2 regions of the Colwellia sp. MB02u-9 genome follow, and region 1 is predicted to be linked to the other one. Evidence: riboswitches for the same ligand, from Rfam matches in the RefSeq annotation. Region 1 holds a riboswitch; the other holds the start of a gene.
The links. A riboswitch is a leader RNA that binds a small molecule or an ion and turns the genes downstream of it on or off. The one in region 1 is predicted to bind lysine.

Region 1 (3,218 bases):
CTTAGTCGGTAAACAAGGTACTATGTAAACGTTCAACCACTTGGTTAGCATCGGCTTCTGGCACGAGAAAACACAGATTATGATTGCTTGCGCCATGACAAATCATGCGAATATTAAAATCATTTATCTTATCAAAAATACTGCTGCCAACCCCTTTAGTGCCATGAATTTTATTACCGATCACCGCAATTAAACTCAAACCATGCTCAACACTGACTTCACAAAGTTGTTCTAACTCTTCTACCACGGCTTGAGTTAACAAGGCTTGTGTTGAACCATAAGGATTGTCAAAGGTTAGCGCGACACTAATTTCACTGGTGGTAATTAAATCTACACTTAATTGGTGTTTGGCTAATACGGTAAAAACTTTCGCTAGGAAACCACTGGCATGCAGCATTTGTGGACTTTTTACTGTCACTAAGGTTTGCTCGCGTCGCAGCGCAATCGAACGATAAGTAGGATTAGAGTCAACTTGGCGCTGTATTTTGGTGCCACCTGCGTTAGGTTCTTTACTTGAACCCACAAAAACAGGAATATCTTGCCGCATAGCTGGAATAAGTGTCGCCGGATGTAGAATTTTCGCGCCAAAGGTGGCCATTTCCGCCGCTTCGCCGAAACTAATTTCATTAATCGAACGTGCTTGATCTGTTATCCGTGGATCGGTAGTAAAAATACCCACCACGTCAGTCCAAATGCTTAAATTACTGGCTTGAACAGCTTCAGCTAACAACGCTGCGCTGTAATCAGAGCCACCGCGACCTAAGGTGGTCGTATTACCCTGCGGGTCACAGCCGATAAAACCTTGTGTAACAATAACTTGCTCATTAAGTAAGGGATAAAGTAGTGCTTTAGTATTAACCGCTAATTCGGTTAAATCAACTTGCGCTTTACCATATAAACTATCAGTTTTCATGACTTGGCGAACATCAAAATAATGACCATTCACATCGACGAGTTGTAACACTTGTGCAAAAATTCGTGAACTGAATTGTTCACCAAAACTCAGGATTTCATCACTGGTTTTTGTGCTGTATTGTTTTGCTTGTTGCTCAGCACAAGTACGTAACGCATTTAATAAGCCTGATATTTCTTGATCAATAGCTTGATGGTTATCAAAATGTTGGGTTATGGCAAATTGAATATCAGCAATATGGGTAATAATTTGTTGTTGTTCGCTTATCGCAACGTCTGCTTGGCTTAAACGTACTAAGTGATTAGTAACACCAGCACTAGCTGATACCACCACTAAACGGTTAGTGCTATTATTTTTAATAATATCCGCGCAGCGTAACATCGCATGAAAATCAGCAACACTGGTGCCGCCAAACTTTGCAACGGTAATATTTTCAGTATTGGTATGATCTATGATTACAGACATGCAGATTCTCCATGAGTTTGAGATTGAATGCTTGAACATTCGAGTCTATCGCGAGATGTATATTTAGATAACAATGTGCCAACACTAATGTGATTAAGGCTAGTAAGATGGGATATTAACATAAAAATTCTTCCTAAACGCCTGCATTGCTAAAGCTATTTCATTAAACATAGCAAATATAACAGGCAAATAACTAACAGGAAGAGCATGACTGAGCGTAGAGCGAATTAGGTTAAAAACCCGTTATTCAGGCGGTACTATTCAGCCAGAAGCTCTCCACCCTATGCTAAAAAAACTGCTGTTTTTCTAGCGGTGACAGCCCTAAGGATTCAGCCCTAGCGACCGAACATGATATGCCCCCATATCAATATTCTCGGCAATTGTCCCCCTCAGTAACAGTCAAAGGAATGGGTCCTCATGTTACCTACCTAGCAATTGCGCCTCTTCTGGTGCGAAAAATTTTTCTATTTCTGTACTACTTAATTAATAACATCATCATACTTGATAGATAAGGGCATTATAAAAGTGGAGTAAAAATTCTAATTTTCAGCGCAGTCATTAGACCCTATCTAAAAGTAAATATCAACAGACTTTTAGACGTCCAAATGAAATAGTTTGTCACAATTAGCCACTGCTTCAAGGTCTTATAATTGTTATGCTTTAGCATCTTGAAAACTTATTACCCTATTTTTATAGCCTATTTTGGACTGAGTAACATGGATCTATTTTTACTAAAAAAAATAATTAGCTTAATGATTATGCCACTGAGCATTATTATCTTACTGTTAATTATCGCTATTATTTTTTATCGTTTAAAACCAAAATTGAGTTTTTGGGCGCTATTTACCGCAACCACTTTATTATTTTTGAGTACCTTTCCACCTTTATCCGATAACATCATGGCGGCATTAGAAGATAATTATCCCGCATTTACCCGCAGCAATAAGCCGGTTGATTATATTATTATTTTGGGTGGTGTTCACACCAGCGTTCAGGGTTTGCCTGCGACCAGTGAGTTAAAGTCTAGTTCATTAGAAAGGTTAGTTGAGGCTGTTCGTATCTACCGCATGCACCCCGAAGCACAAATAATTACCTCAGGTTTTGCCGATGGCGATGTCAGTTCAAACGCAGAAAAAGTTAAGCAAGCAGCGATATTATTAGGTGTGCCAAAAAATAAAATATTGACTGAAAATTTCCCTCAAGATACCGAAGAAGAAGCGCAACTTATCGCACCACGCGTGTTAAATAAAAATGTCGTACTCGTCACTAGTGCCAATCATTTACCCAGAGCCATGGCCTATTTCCAACGCTACGGCGTCAATCCAATCCCTGCACCGGCAAGCCCATGGGTTAAAAGCAATGGCCTTACTCCATGGTCTTATTACGTACCTAATGCTAAAAAATTACAACAAACTACTACGGTTTGGTACGAAACCCTCGGGCGTATTGTGCAATGGTTTAAAGGCTAATAGCTGACAAACTAAAAGCAGCAGCAATTTGTACAACACGACTTAATGACCAAAAAGCCTTGTGCAGTAAAAATTTACATAAGGCTAGTTCATTACCAAGTACAATCGTGCATGAACAGCAGTCTTGTATTTGGTGCTATATTTTTCCGCTATATTGGTATTAATAATCTGCCGCTTAGGCTGGGTTATCAATATCAATAAACTTAGCCTCTAATGGCAAATGTTGATTAAAATGTTCGGCTAATGCTTTAGCGCCATAGCGCTCGGTGGCATGATGGCCAGCGCAATAAAAATGAATATCCATCTCGCGCGCAACATGAGTGGTTTGCTCAGATACTTCACCACTGATAAACGCGTCTATGCCGTGTTCA
Region 2 (3,218 bases), on a different contig from region 1:
AATATTATGGCTTTGAACAATCACACATTTTTCGTTACTTTTTCCCATTAAGATAACACTGATAAACCGCAAAACCTTTTTTAATCGCTAAGGTCTTTGTTTTACCCAGTGCTTTTTCCATGATGGGTAAGTATTTCAAAAAACTATTAGCGACAATGGTAATGCAGGCTTTGCTGGTTAAGTTTTGCTTTATCTCGGCTAAAAATTGTTCGGTAGCGCCATAATGGGTTTTTACGCCCTGATGAAATGGTGGGTTGGAAATGACAAAATCATAGCGTTCTTGAACAGTAGATAAGCTATCTGAGGCAATATATTGCCCGCTTAACTGGTTTAAAGACAGTGTTGTTTGCGCTGAATGCAAGGCTAACGCACTGACATCAACCAAGGTTAATGTTGTTTTTGGGTGAACTGTGCCGATATAAGCGGCAATAACCCCTGCACCACAACCAAAATCTAACACTTTACCTGAAATAACCTCAGGTAAGTGTGCTAATAAAACTTCTGTACCCGTGTCTAGTGCATTTTGGCTAAATACGCCTGGTAAAGCGGCAATTTTTAGTACTTTATCTTGTACCTGCATTGGGTAGTATTTATAAAATTTTTGTAGTTCAAAGCGAGGTAATGAGGGTTTTAATTTGCCAATGTACATTAAGCAATGTCTTGCCGCGTCAACATTTTGGCAATATTCTAGGTAATCAATACCGAGTTTTTCGGCTGACTTTACCCCCGCTTTATTTTCCCCAACAATGACTATGGCGGCATCGTCTGTCATTGACTCAGCGAGCATAGCTAAGGTAAAACTAAATTCAGCCTTACTTTTTGGAAAATGAATAATCGCCATATCATGTTTAGTTTTGGCGATATACTCGACGCAAAAATGTGCGTCTACACGGGTGTTTTTCAATTGCTGACAAGTTTTATATTCAGCATAATTAGTGTGGTAACTATCAATATGAGCAGCGCTATGCTGACTTAAGTAATGGTTAATAAAACCATCGTCTGCGATATTAACCAAAAGAGGTCTGGTTGCGGCTAGTGCCTCAATATTGCGGTTTAATAATTGGTTAATGTTACTTATTGCCATGAAGATACCTGTAATTAAGCTAACTATTATTTATGGGGGTTATTTATGGGTGCTATTTATTGACGATATTTATGGGTCAAGTTATCTACAAATATCGGCGTTACTTTAAAGAAAACTTATCATAATGACAGGGCGAACTGAGCGAGTATTCATTAATACCGCCATAGTGAATGTGTCATAGTGCTGCGTAGTCTACGCGAATTTAATTATCTCGCCATCTTTAGTCCACAGGGAGTGAGCTATTTTGACCCAGTTCAACTTATCGGGCGTAGCTTATTTTAGTGATGGGCACTCTAGTTATTGAGGACAAGATCGTACTTACTGATTAGAAAAAGAAATAAAAGCAGTAAAATCAAACTATTAAATTTAAATTGTGGCATACGTCTAGCCGTCTATTGACTGTGCTTATATTTAAATGTTTTAATATTGTTGTCCCTTATTCCAGTGTGATTAATCGTAAAAAATTAATCACCGTCAATAAAGGGCCAGAAGAGGAGCGTTAACCAGGTAGTTATTGTGAAGAGATCAAACTCTAGTGAGCAATAATGAGGGGGTTTAACGCCGAGGTAATTGCCTTGTTGATAAGGTAATTGCCGGTTGTTAAGGCTTAGTTGTTAATATATAACCATTAAGTTTTATAGCCATCGGATACGTTCGATGGCTACTAGGTTGAATCCTTGCAACTGTCACCTAACTAGGTGGAGAGCTTCTGGCCTTTGTAAAGGCCAAATTTCATCCTAGAAATTTTGTCTGTACAAGCGCCTAAAAGTTCTCCGAACGACAAGAGTTCGAGAGCAATGAATCAAACAAAACCGATAGAAAATCACCTGATAACAGACCGACCTTTGGTTTGGACCGCACTGATCACGCCATTATTTGATGATGACGGCATCGACTATGTTAGTTTGCGTAAGCTAGTGCTACAACAAAATGCGGCCCACAATGGCATTTTATTACTGGGCAGCACGGGCGAGGGTTTAGCGTTAACCGCGCAAGAGCATTTAAGTATAGTGCAATATGTTTGTGCGATGACGTTACAAGTGCCAATAATGGTTGCTGTTGGTGGCTATAATCTTAACGAGCAACTGGCCTGGATAGCTAAATGCAATAAATTGCCGATAAAGGCTTATTTACTTACTAGCCCTATTTACGCCAAACCGGGGCCCGTAGGTCAAACCGCTTGGTTTAAAAGTTTACTCGATGCCGCAAACGTCCCTTGTATGCTTTATAACGTGCCTTCACGCAGCAGTGTTGAAATTTCCTTTTCGGCCTTACAACAATTACAAAACCATAAAAACTGTTGGGCATTAAAAGAAGCCAGTGGCGATCTTAATAAACTGCTGGCCTATAGAGAGCATTGCCCTAACCTGGACTTGTATAGTGGTGAAGACGCTATGATGCCATACCTTGCGAGTGCCAATGTTAAAGGTTTGGTGTCGGTTTGCGCTAACGTTTGGCCAGAAGCCACTCGGCAATATGTTGCTATGGCCTTAGCTCATCAACATGAAGGACTTTTTCCGCTTTGGCATAAAGCAATATCGGCATTATTTCAAGTGTCTAGTCCGATACCGGTAAAAGTGTTAATGGCTGAGTTGAACACTATTAGCTCGGCAAAACTTCGTTTACCCTTATGCCAAGCAGAACTTTCAGCGCAACACGGTTTACTCGACATTCATCAACACATTCAGCAATGGTTAGCGAGTAACAGCAGCAACCCACTAGCTCAGCATCACACGACTGATGACATTTTAAATGCACAAACCCCTCACTCTTTAGATTTAACTAACTTACGAGCAATAAAATCATGACTTGGCAACAAACATTAACAGACTTAGAAACCGGTAAAGTTCGTGCAGCAGAACAAAATAGCGATGGCACTTGGCAAGTCAATACTGCGGTGAAACAAGCCATTTTAGCGGCATTTAAAGCGGGAGAAAATACTGAGTTCGATGGTATTTATCGTGGCTTTGTGGATAAGCATAACTTACCCGCACGCGAGTTCACCGTTGCCGATAAGGTCAGAATGGTGCCGGGTGGTTCGTCGGTTCGTTGTGGTGCCTATGTGGCGCCAGGCGTCATTATTATGCCACCAGCCTATATTAATGTTGGCGCTTTTGTTGATAGCGGCACTATG

Region 2: linked by a shared signal. The riboswitch ahead of dapA (4-hydroxy-tetrahydrodipicolinate synthase) and the one ahead of lysC (lysine-sensitive aspartokinase 3) in region 1 are both predicted to bind lysine.

The regions. Positions count from the first base shown of each region.
Region 1 is NZ_JACGVF010000094.1:292,147-295,364, forward strand. It holds gene lysC (lysine-sensitive aspartokinase 3) at 2-1,378, opposite strand; lysine riboswitch at 1,640-1,832, opposite strand; gene H4J65_RS09945 (ElyC/SanA/YdcF family protein) at 2,095-2,847, shown strand; gene H4J65_RS09950 (Nif3-like dinuclear metal center hexameric protein) at 3,023-3,218, opposite strand, start outside.
Region 2 is NZ_JACGVF010000100.1:216,367-219,584, reverse strand. It holds gene H4J65_RS17140 (methyltransferase) at 35-1,084, opposite strand; lysine riboswitch at 1,566-1,801, shown strand; gene dapA (4-hydroxy-tetrahydrodipicolinate synthase) at 1,882-2,892, shown strand; gene H4J65_RS17130 (2,3,4,5-tetrahydropyridine-2,6-dicarboxylate N-succinyltransferase) at 2,889-3,218, shown strand, end outside.